2 regions of the Caballeronia sp. DA-9 genome follow, and region 1 is predicted to be linked to the other one. Evidence: predicted binding sites of a transcription regulator. Region 1 holds the regulator's gene; the other holds the start of a gene.

Region 1 (7,487 bases):
TAGGTTCTGAAAACGCGGGCTGAGCAAGGTCAGCAATTCCCCGTTTGCCGATGACAGGTTCAACGCATGCTGGAAGTGACTGTGCACCCAGAACCGCAGCGCCTCGCGCGGGCCGTGCTCGGCGAGATAGCCAATCGAGGACACTTCGAACGAGATGAGCGCCATGGCCGGATGTCCCGGAAATCAGCTTGAAGTTAGCCGCGCAGTCCGTCGATAACCGCTGTTGCGTTGCTCACCCAGCCAAAAATCGCGCCCTGCGCCTTGATCATCTCCAGCGCCGATTTCTGGAATTCGGGGAAGTAGGAACCTACGCAATCCGCCGGGATGATGCATTCATAGCCGCGATCGTTGGCTTCGCGAACGGTGGTGGTGACGCAGACTTCGGTGGTGACGCCGCACACAATAAGCGTCTTGATGCCGTGGTTTTGCAGGATGAGCTGCAAGTCGGTTTCATAGAACGCGCCCTTGCCGGGTTTGTCGATGATAGGTTCGCCGAGCGCCGGATAAAGCTCGGGAATGATGTCGTGGCCCGCTTCGCCGCGCACCAAGATGCGGCCCATGGGGCCGTCTGTGCCAATGAAACGCTTGCCGCCGCGCGTGAGTTTTGCCGGAGGACAATCGGCCAGATCCGCGCGATGGCCTTCCCGCGTATGAACGACGAGCAGCTTGGCGTCCCGGGCGGCCTTCAGCAATTTCCTGCAAGGCTCAATGGCGCTGCGTACCAGTGATACGTCATTTCCCAGCGCCTCGCCGAATCCGCCCGGCTCAACGAAATCACGCTGCATGTCGATCATGACCAATGCTGTTGTTTCTGCATTGAACGGTAATGGAAATGGCTCAGCCTGAAACAGTTTTTGTGGCATTTCAAATTTCCTTGAAGAATGTCAGGGGACGAAATGTTGAGTCAGATATCGCGATTCATGTGAATAACCGGTCGATTTATTATATGGAGGTTCTTTCCAGCGGACGACTGATATTTGATGAATTTCAAGATTATTCATTAATTGGCAAGGTTAATTCCATTCGTTTCCAAAAATTAATAAAGCCTTTATCACGAACGAATATGAATGTTATTGCGCGACGATAAATTGCTCAGCGGCATAATGGCGCGCCACGAATAAATAATCGAGATCGAACGCCGAAATCCGTATTTGGGCACTGCGGGGCGGCCTCAATCATCTGATGTTTGAGGGCTTGGTTTCCGCATCGGCGAGCCCCGCGCCGAACCCTCGAATTACCCCGCTTTCCCGGCTCTTATCAGCCAATGGCGCATTGGCCGCCCAAGCAATAATTCACTCACTGGATAACGGCGCGTCGCTTGAGCGTAAGACAAGTCAACCGCGACCGTTCAACCGCAATAAAACAGCGTGGGCGCAAGCTCAACGGGGGTCAAATGAACATCCGCAAATTCATCGGTGCTTCAAGTCGGGATGCGTTCCGGCTCGTGCGCGAGGCATTGGGTCCTGATGCGGTGGTCCTGTCGAATCGGGTGACGGAAGACGGCAGCATCGAGATCGTGGCCGTGGCCGATGGCGACCTGGCAAAGATCTCCCCGAAAGCCGCGGCGCAGCAACGCGAACTGAAACTCAAGGCGTCGCCGGCCGGCCCGAGCGCGGCGCCCGCGGCTTCCCAAAACACTCCCAATCACAACCCGTACGCCAGCGGAGACGTCTTTTCATCCGTGTTCGGCGCAAATCCCGAACCGCTCGAAGACCTCGAACCTGAAGCTCAGGCCGATCCGTTGCCGTTATCGCGCCGCCCGCGCGCAACGCCGGAAGAATCCTCCCGCACGATGGCCGAATCGAATCCCTGGTTGATCGAACACGCGCGCCGCGTGGCGCAGTCAGTCACCGAAGGCATGCCGCAGCGTTCGCTGAGTGCATCGGCGGCGATTGCAAAGGGACTTGGCAGCCCCGTTACCGTCACGCCGCAGCAGACCGACGCGCCGGACGCGCCCGAATGGACGCGCGAAGCGGCTCAACTCGCCGCTCGCCGCGCCGAGCAGAAGCTCGCGCAGGCACAGGCCGCCGCGTCGCCGGTCCAGTCGCCAGCCGCCAGCATGACGCAGGAAGGGGCGTTCGCAGGACTGCCGGCATCGGCGGCGGCGGCCGTTACGGAAGCCATTCGCGTGCGCATGGAGCAGGTCGTCAACGACACCGTCATGCACGAACTGTCGTCCATGCGCGGCATGATGGAAGAGCACTTCGCCGGCTTGCTGTGGGGCGACCGCCAGCGCCGCAGTCCGAACCACGCAGCGCTGACCAAGCGCCTGTTCGCCGCCGGATTCTCGGCGCAGCTCGTGCGCATGCTGATCGACAACATGCCGGAGATCGAACACGCGGAAAGCTCGATGCAATGGGTTCAGCAAGTCCTCGAGAACAATCTGCCCGTAATGGACAGCGAAGAGTCGATGATGAGCCGCGGCGGCGTCTTCGCGCTGATGGGCCCGACAGGCGTCGGCAAGACGACGACTACCGCCAAGCTCGCCGCGCGCTGCGTGATGCGCTTCGGCGCAAGCAAGGTCGCGCTGCTGACGACCGACAGCTACCGGATCGGCGCGCACGAGCAACTGCGCATTTTCGGCAAGATTCTGGGGGTATCGGTGCATGCGGTGAAGGACGCGGCCGACCTGCAACTCGCGCTTTCCGAACTGCGCAACAAGCACATCGTGCTGATCGATACCATTGGCATGAGCCAGCGCGACCGCACGGTGTCCGATCACATCTCCATGCTTTGTGGCGCCGGGCACCCGGTGCAGCGCCTGCTGCTGCTCAACGCCACCAGCCACGGCGACACGCTCAACGAAGTCGTGCAGGCCTACCAAAGCACGCCGGACCAGCCGCCGCTCGCGGGCTGCATCCTGACCAAGCTCGACGAAGCCACGAACCTGGGCGGCGTTATCGACACCGTGATCCGATACAAACTGCCCGTGCATTACGTATCGACGGGACAGAAGGTTCCGGAAAACCTGTACGTCGCGACCAAGCGATTTCTGATTAAAAGCGCGTTCTGCATTCCCCGCGACGGCTCGCCATTCGTGCCGCAAGACGACGACGTGCCGCCGCTCCTGTCCGCGCTTTCGGCGCGCGCTTCCACCGAACTGCATGAGGTTCACTTTGGATAAGTTCGCGTCCGATCAGGCTGAAGGCTTGCGGCGTCTCCTGACGCGCAACCGCTCGCGAGTGGTCACGGTGTGCGGCGCACCGGCGGGCGGAATGGGCGGAACCGGCAATACGTCAACGGTCGTCAATCTCGCGGCCGCGCTTGCGGCGCAGGGCAAGGACGTGCTGGTTATCGATGAACGGCAGAACGCGTTGTCGGCGAGCCGCCTCGCGAAGGTGCCGTCCACGGGCGCGCTGGGCGCGGTGTTGTCCGGCAAGCGCTTCCTGCAGGACGCGGTGACGCGCACGCCGTTCGGCTTCTCGATGATCGCCGCGCCTCGCGACGAACGCATCAGCCACGACGCCGCCCATTGCCGCGTCTTGCTCGATGGTCCCGCTGATATCGTTCTCATCGATACACAGCCGGATCGCAGCGGCGCGCTGTCCACGCTTGCTGCGCAGGCGCACGACTTCGTGATCGTGACCCGCGTCGCGCCGGCCGCGATCACCGAGGCGTATGCCTGCATCAAGCGCCTGCATTACGCGCACGCCATTTCGCGCTTCCGGATCGTGGTGAATCACGTGAAGAACGCCGCCGATGCGCAAATCGCCTTCGACAACCTCGCCGGCGTCGCAAGCCGCTATCTCGCCGTGAAGTTGATGCCCGCCGGCTGCGTGGCTGAAGACGCGCGCGTGGCGAAGGCGCATGAACTGTCGCGCTGCGCCGTGGAAGCTTTCCCGACCACCGCCGCCGCTCGCGACTATCGTCATATCGCGGCCGATTTGCAGTATTGGCCGATGCCAGAAAGTTCGCACTTCGAATGGCCGGCGCAAGCCGCTTCCATGGAAACGCCGCGCAACATCGAGCGTTCGATCAACCCCGGGGCTGGTTTGCGCCGCACCGAATCGCCGTTGGCGGAGCTTGCGATGCGCAGCCCGGCGTCGGTGTGACGAAGCAAAAGAAGGAACAAAGGTGAACGCGATGTATAACGCCCAGGGAAAACTGTCACAAGCCGAGGTCCTGACCCGCTACGCGCCGCTCGTGCGCCGTCTGGGTCTGCAACTGGTCGCAAAAATGCCGGCCAGCGTGGATCTCGACGATCTGATTCAGGCCGGCATGATCGGTTTGCTAGACGCCGCGAGCCGCTATAAGGAAGATCAGGGCGCGCAGTTCGAGACCTACGCCAGCCAGCGGATTCGCGGCGCGATGCTCGACGAATTGCGGGCGAACGACTGGCTGCCGCGCAGCATGCGCAAGACGTCGCGCGAAGTGGAGTCGGCGGTGCACAAGGTCGAGCAGAACCTTGGCCGTTCGGCGAGCGAGCAGGAAGTCGCCGAGCATCTCAACATGCCGCTCGGCGAATACCAGACCATGCTGCAGGATCTGCACGGCAGCCAACTGATCTATTACGAAGACTTCGACCGGTCATCGGACGACGAACCGTTTCTCGACCGTTATTGTGTCGATAAAGCCGATCCGCTGTCTGCGTTGCTGGATGGCAGCTTGCGCTCGGCGCTGGTGGAAGCCATCGATAAATTGCCGGAACGCGAAAAGCTGCTGATGAGCCTTTATTACGAAAAGGGGTTGAACCTGCGCGAGATCGGCGCCGTGATGGAAGTCAGCGAATCGCGCGTGTGCCAATTGCATAGCCAGGCGGTTGCGAGGTTGCGGGCCAAGTTGCGGGAACAGGCCTGGTCGGGGGTTGAGGCTTGAGGGATTGGGTTTGCGGTTGGCGAAGTTTCGGGGCGCCGGCTTTTGCGCTTCGACTTCGCTTGGCGTTGGTTCCGGTCCAGTACATCGGGATTAACGATGCCGTCAGCAAGCGCGACATTGAAAGCAGCGCCGTTGCGCTCTCGACCTTCTGTGCGTCTGAGCTTTAAGCTGTTCTTGGTGCGCCCGGCTGGGATCGAACCAGCAACCCCTGCCTTCGGAGGGAGGTAAAATGATCCAAAAGCCTTAAATATCAAATACTTAGAAATTGGCTTTTGCACCAAATTTGCCGCGCTGCGTCCCTCAAAAGTCCCTCGCAACCTTCGGAAAGTTGCCCGAAGCGGAATTGCTCCGGCAGATAATTCTACCTTTTCCGGCCATACGGCAGTACTCGTTTCGGTTTGCTCGTGCAAGAAAGGTCGCCCTCGTGCGGTGGACCGTTATGCGCTCGTTCGGACACAACGAGAGCCATACGAGACGCGCGGCTGGACCGCTATCCCGTTAGCCTCGCCGAGCAATGTGTACCGGACAGGCGTTTTCAGGCGTCTAGCAGTGCGCCGATCCCCTCCACTAAAAACGTCTCTGCCGCGCGGCTTCCGACTTCGGACCAAAAGCCTACCCGCGAGGCGCACGCCTGCGGCTCGAATTCGTTCTCGCGCATAAATGCATCAAACAAATCGCGCAGCAGCGGCACCGCATCCGAACCTTCGCCAACATGGTTAACAATCAGGGCATTCGTGCGCAGCGCAAATTCACTACCGTTCCCCATCACAATGGATATATTGGCGAACACTTTATCGACAAATTTCCTGCGGCTTACCGGATCGCCAGACGCGAGAAATGTCGAAAACTCGCGGCGAAACTCGCAGCCTTCCATCGCACCGAGTAGCCGCATGTTCGCACTGCGTTCAACTCCATATGTATTCGTGAATTTGAGCATATTAGGTAATCTCGATTTATTGGGACTGTTGAGACTTTGCTTTCTTCATAGCGGCTTCGTCCGCAAACGCGCGATTTAATAAACTGGTGAAATGCACATCGTACATTTGCACCGCATCGTCCAGGGCGTAATATTCTTGCAACTCTCGCAGCGTGGCCTTTCCGCTATCGATTAAGGTGGAGATAATCGGATTGACGCCGCGAATGGGAAGGCTCTTTCCCCCAGCCGCGAATCGATCCGGAACTGTGTGCGGCTTCCAATCACGCATTTTGGAAATGTTGTAATCAACAACAATACCCATCACGGCCCGTAAAACCTTAAAGGGGTGTGCACCGTGTGTCGGGTCTGTTACGTGCGCCGCAATAGATCCCCGGTTATCGAGTTGAATCCATCCGTCCTCACTTAAGGCTTGCGTCTTGGATAACACTTCCCAAGGCTCCGGGTCAGCCGCGTCCGGTTCGCGGTCCACGAATAGCCGAAATGCATCGGCAGCGGAGAATTGCGTGGTTCGATACTTTCGGAAAGTTTCATAAAACTCTTTGGATTGACGAGACATTGTGGTTATGTCCTTTAGTATCTGATACCGTCTGCTGAGTCGTTGGCGAGTTCGTGCAAATGGGTCCGAAGGCTGTCTTCGAAGATTCCAGCCGCTTCGCGCGCAATTTGCGCGGTGGATAAGCCAGAGCCTTGCACGTTGACCGTTACCGGCATTTCCCCGATTGTTAATGCGCGGCCACCATTTTGCGCAGATTCAACAAGGCCATTTCCATACTGCTGCATCATCTGGATTTGCGATGCGACCGTTTGAAGGTCCTTTATCATGCTGGCGCGCTGCATTGGGAGAATGCCTGGAACGCTAAGTTGCTGTTCTAACTGGGCGTGCTTATTGAGCAAACTCGCGCCCACGTTGCTCTCTGCGAAACGAACGTCACCCTTCGTAACGTCACCGAGCATGAGTTGTCCAACGGGAATTCCAAGTGCGCCAGCCACCATATCCGCTACCGCCTTGCGACGCATCGTGTCCATCGATTCGCCGCCTGTGTAGTTGACCTTGCGCCCTGCTCCGAAAGTCACGACCGGTTGGGCATTCGGGTCCATGGACGTTTTAAGTGCTGCGGGCGCGTTGGTCATGTCGCCTCCATAACCGTAGCCATTCGCGGCGCTCGAACCCGAACCGATAGGACGAACATTTTGCGACAAGACATTCCCCGGATAAGCGGCATTTACCGGTCCCCACTTGGACTGATCTAATCCGCCGTTGTAATAGCGCAGTGCGAGATTAACGTCACCCTTCGCACGCTTTAGGCTTTCCGCCAGTATCCTCATTCCCCCGAAGATGTTTTGAGTGGCGTCATACCCGTCAGTGATTCCGAGCGCCTTAAAGTTGGAGGGCATGACCTGCATTAACCCTTGCGCGCCTTCCGAACTCGTGGCGTGCGGATTGAACTTGCTTTCCTGCGAAATGATCTTTTTAGCAAGTGTCGGGTCCACTCCATATTTTTTCGCTGCTGCCTCGATAAGTGAATCGTACTGGCCCTTATCAGCAGCAGCGGCCATCGGTGACATGCCCATTTGCCGCGCCTGGGTGGAAAAGTCGATTCCGATAGCGCCCGATCCGGCTCCGGTGCGCGGGTCCGTGTAGTCGCCCGAATCCTTCGAACCTCTCATCGGCGCTAGTCCACTGGCGCGGCCTACTTCACCGGCCCACGCTGCCCATGCTTGCCGGTCGTCCACC
Region 2 (7,487 bases), 950 kb from region 1:
ACAACATGCGCACGAACACGCCCAGATCCGATATCTTCGGGATCAGTTTTTCAATACCTATCGATGCAATATGCAGCGGCGGCACATTCGCCGACAAATCCGCGTTGCCCTCGTTCGTGCACACCACGACCGTGCCCGTCTCCGCGACCGCGAAGTTGCAGCCTGTCATGCCCACCGTTTTCTCGCGCACGAAATACGGCCGCGTGTTCATGCGCTGGCTTTCCGCAAGATAGTGGATGTCGCTGTTCTGCGGATCCGTGCCGATCGTGCGGCCAAACAGTTCGGCGACATCGGCGCGCAACTTGTGCACGGCCGGCACGACCATGTGGCTCGGGTCCTGATTGTCGAGTTGCTGGATGCGTTCGCCGAGATCCGTTTCCATCACCGTGATGCCGCGCGGCTCAATGTATTCGCGCATCTTGCATTCGTCGGTAAGCATGGATTTGCTTTTGACGAGCGTGGTCATGCCGCGCTCGGACATCAGCTTGTAGACGATCTCGTTGTGTTCTTCGGCGGTGGCCGCGTAATGCACGGTCACGCCGTGCGACTCGGCCTGGCTGATGAACTGTTCGAGGTAATCCGAAAGATGAGAAAGCGTGTGCTCCTTGATCCCCGATGCAAGTTCTCGCAGCGTCTCCCACTCCGGCATGCCATGCGCTTGCGCATCGCGTTTGCTGCGCAGGTCCCAGAGACGTTTATCGTGGAAAGCGAGGTGATCCGTCTTCGCTATGAACGCGCCCGCCGCCTTCGCGTGATCGAGCCGCTTGCTCTTTCCCTTCACGACGTCGCTCATGCGCGTGCTCCGTTCAGGACCTGGGCGATGTGGATAAACCGCGCATCGGCTTTCATTCGTTCGGCGCAACCTTGCTGGTGCATCAGGCACGACATGTCGCCGGACACGATGTACTGCGCGCCCGCGCCCACGTGATCGCGGACTTTGTCCTGCCCCATTCTCACCGATACCGCTTCTTCCGTGACCGAGAACGTGCCGCCGAAACCGCAGCATTCGTCGGGCCGGGCCGGTGTGACGAATTCGATGCCCTTCACGCCTTCGAGCAGCGCCCGCGGCTTTGAGAACGGCACGCCGCCAATCTCAGATGCCGACACTTCCTTCAAATGCCGGATTGCGCTGCAGCTATTGTGCAATCCGACCCGATGCGGAAATTCGGCCCACGGGAATTCGCGGACCTTGAGGACATCGTGGAGGAACTCGACGAGCTCGTAGGCGCTGGTTCGGACCTTGCGCACCGAAGCCGTTTGTTCGATTGCCGTCAGATGTTCGCGCACATGATGAATGCAACTCGCCGATGGTCCGACCACGTAGTCGTAGTCCGCGAAATTGCGGGCGAACACGCGTTCGGCGCCGGCGGCTTCTTTCCGGGCGCCGCTGTTTGCCATCGGCTGGCCGCAGCACGTCTGTTCTTCAGGATAGTCGACTTCCACGCCCAGACGTTCGAGCAGTTCGAGCGTCGCTACGCCAACTTCGGGGTAGAACGCGTCGATGAAACAGGGGACGAATAGGGCAACTTTCATGTTGTTTTTACGCTGGCGCTTGGGGATTTTGGGTTGCTGGCGCTTTGGTATTTTTGTTTGCTGGTCAGCTTGGTCTGACCAAGACTTTAAAGTTTGTGGTGTTTCATGTCAAACTAGGGGTCCTGGGGGGGTCCAGGTTGACGGTGGGTTGCTGCTTTTCAGGTGTTCGCGCGTTCAGTGTTTGTTGTTATTTTTAGCACTGTTGGCCACTATCCGTGGCGGGACTTCATTTCTTTTTCCAACGGCGAAAAAGAAACGAAGCAAAGAAAACGCCTTTCAACCGCTAATTCTTAAGGAGCCCGAGCGTGCAGTTTTGAACTGCTTGGTACCCCAAAAGCACGCTCGGCGCATACCGCCGGGCAGTTGAAACCCTCCCCCTCCGTCAACGAATACCCACACGCTTCGCCACCAGTGTGGGTAGCCGTTAATACGGAACCCTGGTTTGTGCCCGTTCACGCACAAACGAAAAGGTTAGCCGTGCAAGTTCCAGAATTTTATGGACTTGCCCGAGAACACGGGTGGCGAAGCGTGTGGATGTAAGGATACGGAGGGGAAGGGTTTCAGCTGACGGTGGTTATGGCGGCGACAGTTCTTTTGAAGTCCCAAGCAGATGTCACTGCACGCTTGGTCTCTTTAAGAATTAGCGGTTGGAAGACGTTTTCTTTGCTTCGTTTCTTTTTCGCCGTTGGAAAAAGAAATGAAGTCCCGCCACGGACAGTGGCTAACAGTGCTAAAAAAATCAGCTAAAGCAGACCGCGCTCAGGCGCAAATAGCAGCAACCCTGCATCAACCCCGACCGCCCCGAACAACTGCCCAAACGAAACTCCAAGTGCGAACGCCCCTCCCTTTCCAACCTGTCCAGTCCTACACCCGCGTGCGAATCGCCGATGTAGTGGCCGACCAGGTCCGCGCCCTGATCACAAGCGGCGCGCTGCTTCCGGGTCAGCGCCTGCCCGCCGAACGCGACCTTGCGGAACAACTCAACGTCTCGCGGCCGTCGTTGCGCGAGGCGTTGATCCGGCTGGAATCGGATGGTTTCATCCGCGCCGTTGCCCGCGGCGGTTTCGAAGTCTCGGACGTCACCGCGCCCCTCGTGTCCGCGCCGCTCGCCGCGCTGCTGAGCCAACACCCACGAGCCAGCGCCGACGTGCTCGAACTGCGCCACGGACTTGAATCGCTCGCCACAGCCTACGCGGCCGAACGCGCCACCGATACCGATCTTGCGCGCATCGCCGCAGCATTCCAGGCGCTGAAAACGGCGGCCATCGAGCCAAAGCGCACGCGCATTGCCGAGCACGACGCCGCGTTCCATCTGGCAATCGCCGACGCCACCCACAACCTCGCGCTCGCCCACGTCATGCACGGGCTGCACGAACTGGTGCGTGAATCCATGCTCACCTCGCATCGGCTGGTCGATTACGACGATCAGGTCGAAGCGGATCTGCTCGCGCAACATCAGGCCATTTTCGACGCCATCATCGCCCGCGATTCGCAACGCGCCCGCGACGCTGCGGGCGCGCATCTGGACTATGTGCGCACGCTGTATCGTGACAGGCCGCTCAAGCCCGAAGCGCCTCGCCAATCCGCAAAAAACCATAACCCGGAGACCACGCAATGAACATATCGAGCGCCCATTGGGGCGACCTTCCGGACGGCACGTCCGTCGAACTCCACACACTCAGCCACGACAACGGCTTGCGGGTCTCGGTCACGAATCTGGGCGCGGCGCTCGTCTCGTGGTTCGCGCCGGATCGTGACGGCCGTCTCGCCGATATCCTTCTCGGCCACGACACACCCGCCGCCTACACCCAAGGTCCGGCCCACATGGGCGCAACCGTTGGACGCTGGGCGAACCGCATTGCGGGCGCGCGCTTTTCAATTGATGGGCACGAGTACCCGCTCGAAGCAAACCAGCCGCCGAACTCGCTGCACGGCGGATCGACGGGCTTTAGCTACAAGCTCTGGCAAGCGAAGCGCACGGACGAATCGCTCGTGTTCAGGCTGGAATCGCCCGATGGCGATAACGGTTTTCCCGGTGCGCTCACGGTCCAGGTCACGTACACGTTCAGCGCGGCGGGCGAGTTGACGATCGCCTACGACGCCTTCACCGACGCGCCCACGCCGCTCAACCTCACGAATCACGCGTATTTCAACTTGTCGGGCGTACCGTCGAGCATTGCGGATCACGAAATCGAAATCGCAGCGGACCAGTTTTTCGCCATCGATGAAAACACGATTCCGACCACACTCGAAGAGCTCGCCGATACCCCGTTCGATTTCCGCAAGCCGGCTGCTGTTGGAGCGCGAATCGATATGCAGGATAACGAGCAGGTGAGGCTGGCAAATGGCGGTATCGATCATTGTTATGTGCTGCGTTCAATCGGCGCGGTGACCGAGTTGCCCGAATTGCAGCGCGCAGCAAGCGTCTACCATCCGGCAAGCGGGCGCGAACTGACTGTATCGACAACTGAACGCGGACTCGTCTTTTACACGAGCAATCATCTGGAAGGCGAACCGGGCAAGCAAGGCGTGATCTACAGGAAGCATGGCGCGTTGTGCCTGGAAGCCGGCGGATTTCCCAACCAGATCAACATGGAAAGCGCTGAAGACGTCATCCTGCGTCCGAACGAGCGCTACAGACAGGTCACGCAATACACCACGAGCATCCGATAGGAGCCCGCCTACAACCATATAGGACAGGCGCGGCTATCAGCGCAGCGGCCTCTCACGGATACTGAATCCATCAAATCAGATATCTAACGGAGGAAGACATGCCTTATCTACTTGGTTGGCTGCTCGGTGTTCCGGTGATCGTGCTGGTGATCCTGTATCTGATCTTCCACTGAGCACGCATTTCAAACGGATGGAGCGAGGGCGTCGTTACAATACGACGCCTTTTTTGTTTTTCCACCCCGAAGGATTCCGATGAAACGCGCTCTCCCCCTACTTGCGTCGCTCGCGGCGCTCTTCGTCATGTCCGGTTTGCATGCCGAGGAAATCGCCAGCGTGAACACGAACTTCCGGTTCACAGGTTCGGACCGCGTCACGGTCGAGGCGTACGACGACCCGGGCGTTGCCGGCGTCACCTGCTATGTCTCGCGGGCGCGAACGGGCGGCGTCAAGGGGACGCTGGGCATTGCCGAAGATCCATCTGAAGCGTCAATCGCCTGCCGTCAGGTCGGCCCGATCAAGATCGACGCGCCGCTCAAGCAGAAAGCCGATGTGTTCTCGGAGCGCATGTCGTTTATCTTCAAGACTTTGCATGTGGTGCGTGTCGTCGATGCCAAGCGCAATACGCTGGTCTATCTGACGTATAGCGACCGGATTGCCACCGGCAGCGCGAAGAACAGCGTGACCGCCGTGCCCATGCCGGCCGGCACGACCATCCCGGTCAAGTAGCGTGATTGCGGCGACTGGACGGTTTCCTCCAGCACCCTAAAGTTTCCCGCCCCGCCGCCGATATAAAGACGAATGGCCATCGCTCTAATGGCGATGCCAACTGTCTTTCCGCGCCCGTTCAACAGTCGATGCGCGGGACGCGCGAACCGGGACACACCATGGGTCAGATCACCCTTTCATTCAAAGACGAAACGCTCGCCGCGCTGCGCCGCGATTTCGATACGTTCATCCGCCTGTCGCTCAAGTTCGATCCGCAATTCGTCACGCCGTCGTTCGAGGATTTCTTGCGCGCAAAACTGCTCGACAACCCCACGCCGCTCACCGAGCAAGCAGTCCAGCGGATGTTGCAGAACGGCCAGTACGCATGGGCCAAGCGTGCGCTCGACAAGGAGTTTCCGGACGTAGTGGACATGATGATGCGTCAGGCCGCGGAACACGGTTTCGGCTTCGCGGTGCGCTCGGACTGGTCGGCCGACGATCTGCTGAAGGCCGCGCGCACGTGGGCGACCTTGATCGTGACGGAGGCAAAAGGCGATCCGGCGCAAATCGATTCGCTTGCCGGGCAGATCAAGTCGGCGGCAACGGATATCCAGGATCTCGAGCAGAAGATGCAGACGCCCGCGTGGCGTCTTGCCGATTCATTGCGTCAGCGCGTGTATGAAACGAGGATTGCAACCGAGCACAGCGTGGGTTCGACGGCGCGCGAAAAGCTTGGAGAATTGCGCTGTTTGTTGAGGCTTGGGATGTTTCATGGTTCGATATCCAAGCAGGAAGCGCAGCAAGTACTGGAGCAATTGCGATCGCTCAAGCCGGAAATCTTCGTTGAAGAGCCGTATGACGGCTTTACACGCTTTGGCAATTGGCTTCGCGCCATCTTCACGCCGGAACGCAAGGCGCCGAAGCCATCGCGGGCAGAGCACTGAGCCGCGCGGTGCCGGCTTCCTTCTATTCCCACATCTTCTTCAGCCGCGCGGCAATGTCCAGCTTCGCCTTCGCCGCTGCCGCCAATCCCGCGGCGGTCGGCGCAGCAGGCTCCGGCACGTGCGGCCACGCGCGCGCTTCGAATTGCGGCATCAGATGCGCGGGAATGAAACGCGTACGCGCCGCCCACACGTGACGGTCGCCCATGGCGGTCTGGTTGTGCACGTAGAACCGCTGCGGCGTGACAATGTGCAGATCCTCTTTTGCCCGCGTCATGGCGACGTATAACAGCCGCCGTTCTTCATCGATTTCCTCGTCGCTGCCCGTGCCCATGTCCGACGGAATGCAGCCGTCCACGCCGTTGAGCACAAACACGTTCTTCCATTCCTGACCCTTCGCGGAATGGATGGTGGAGAGAATCAGATAGTCTTCATCGATAAGCGGCACACCCGATTCGTCGCTCGTGGCATCGGGCGGATCGAGTGTGAGTTCCGTGAGGAAACGCTCGCGCGTGGGATACGTCGATGCAATGCTTTCCATCTGCAGCACGTCGCCATGACGGATTGCCGCGTCTTCGTGATTGCGCTCCAGATGCGGTTCATACCAGCGCCGGATCATCTCGAATTCGGCCGGCCAGCCGCTTTCCCGCGCGCAGACCTTTGCCATCAACCCGGCGAAGACCGGCCAGTCCTCACTCGCGCGTGGTGGCGGCGCGAATGCCGCCAACGCGGCTGACGTATCGCCGCGCTCCGCCACCTGATCCAGTACGCGTCCAGCGATGGCCGGTCCGATACCCGGCAGCAACTGCACCACGCGAAATCCCGCAACACGGTCCCGCGGGTTCTCGGCCCAGCGCAATACGGCCAACATATCTTTTACATGGACGGAATCGAGGAACTTCAACCCGCCGAACTTCACGAACGGAATGTTGCGCCGCGTGAGCTCGATTTCGAGCGCCGCGCTGTGATGGGCGGCACGGAACAGCACGGCTTGCTGCTTGAGCGTCATGCCGCCTTCCCGCGCTTCGAGCACCTGCTCGACCACATAGCGCGCCTGATCGGCTTCGTCGGCGACGGAAACAAGGCGCGGCCGTTGCGCCGACGCCTTGTCCGTCCAGAGGTTTTTTGTGTATCGCTCGGTGGCGAGCCCGATCACCGCATTCGATGCCGCCAGGATCGGCTGCGTGGAGCGGTAGTTACGCTCGAGCGTCACGCATTTGGCGGGCGGATCGAAGTGATTCGGAAAATCGAGGATGTTGCGCACCGTCGCGCCGCGAAACGAGTAGATGGACTGCGCGTCGTCGCCGACGACGGTCAGGCCGCGGCCGTCGGGTTTCATTGAAAGCAGGATGGACGCCTGGAGCTTGTTGGTGTCCTGGTATTCGTCGACGAGAACATGGTCGAAACGGCTCGACAAATCCGCCGCCACCGATGGCTCCGCCGCCAGATGCGACCAGTAGAGCAGCAGGTCGTCGTAGTCGAGCACGCTTTGCTGCTGCTTCGCGTGGACATAAGCGGCGAAAAGACGCCGCAGGTCGTCCTCCCATTCGCGACACCACGGAAACGCCTGGTCGAGCACGGTCGGGAGCGGCGCACCCGTATTGACCACGCGCGAGTAGATGGCAAAGCACGTGG

Evidence for each region. Region 1 encodes FliA, which starts transcription of late flagellar genes. Its sites were predicted from a motif close to CTAAAGTTTNNNNNNNNNNNGCCGNTA; they were not measured.
Region 2: the regulator FliA is predicted to act here: its motif matches at 4,969-4,995, upstream of ACRWA7_RS28385 (DUF4088 family protein).

Annotation. Positions count from the first base shown of each region.
Region 1 is NZ_CP195133.1:3,590,093-3,597,579, reverse strand. Features, by position in the region: gene ACRWA7_RS32850 (DUF2877 domain-containing protein) at 1-165, opposite strand, end outside; gene ACRWA7_RS32845 (cysteine hydrolase family protein) at 195-863, opposite strand; gene flhF (flagellar biosynthesis protein FlhF) at 1,394-3,124, shown strand; gene ACRWA7_RS32835 (flagellar biosynthesis protein FlhG) at 3,117-4,052, shown strand; gene ACRWA7_RS32830 (RNA polymerase sigma factor FliA) at 4,084-4,815, shown strand; gene ACRWA7_RS32825 (hypothetical protein) at 5,351-5,752, opposite strand; gene ACRWA7_RS32820 (hypothetical protein) at 5,769-6,308, opposite strand; gene ACRWA7_RS32815 (lytic transglycosylase domain-containing protein) at 6,323-7,487, opposite strand, start outside.
Region 2 is NZ_CP195133.1:2,636,787-2,644,273, forward strand. Features, by position in the region: gene ACRWA7_RS28360 (lactate utilization protein B) at 1-793, opposite strand, end outside; gene ACRWA7_RS28365 ((Fe-S)-binding protein) at 790-1,533, opposite strand; gene ACRWA7_RS28370 (FadR/GntR family transcriptional regulator) at 2,363-3,151, shown strand; gene ACRWA7_RS28375 (aldose epimerase family protein) at 3,148-4,206, shown strand; gene ACRWA7_RS28380 (CreA family protein) at 4,459-4,932, shown strand; gene ACRWA7_RS28385 (DUF4088 family protein) at 5,091-5,855, shown strand; gene ACRWA7_RS28390 (ATP-dependent helicase) at 5,878-7,487, opposite strand, start outside.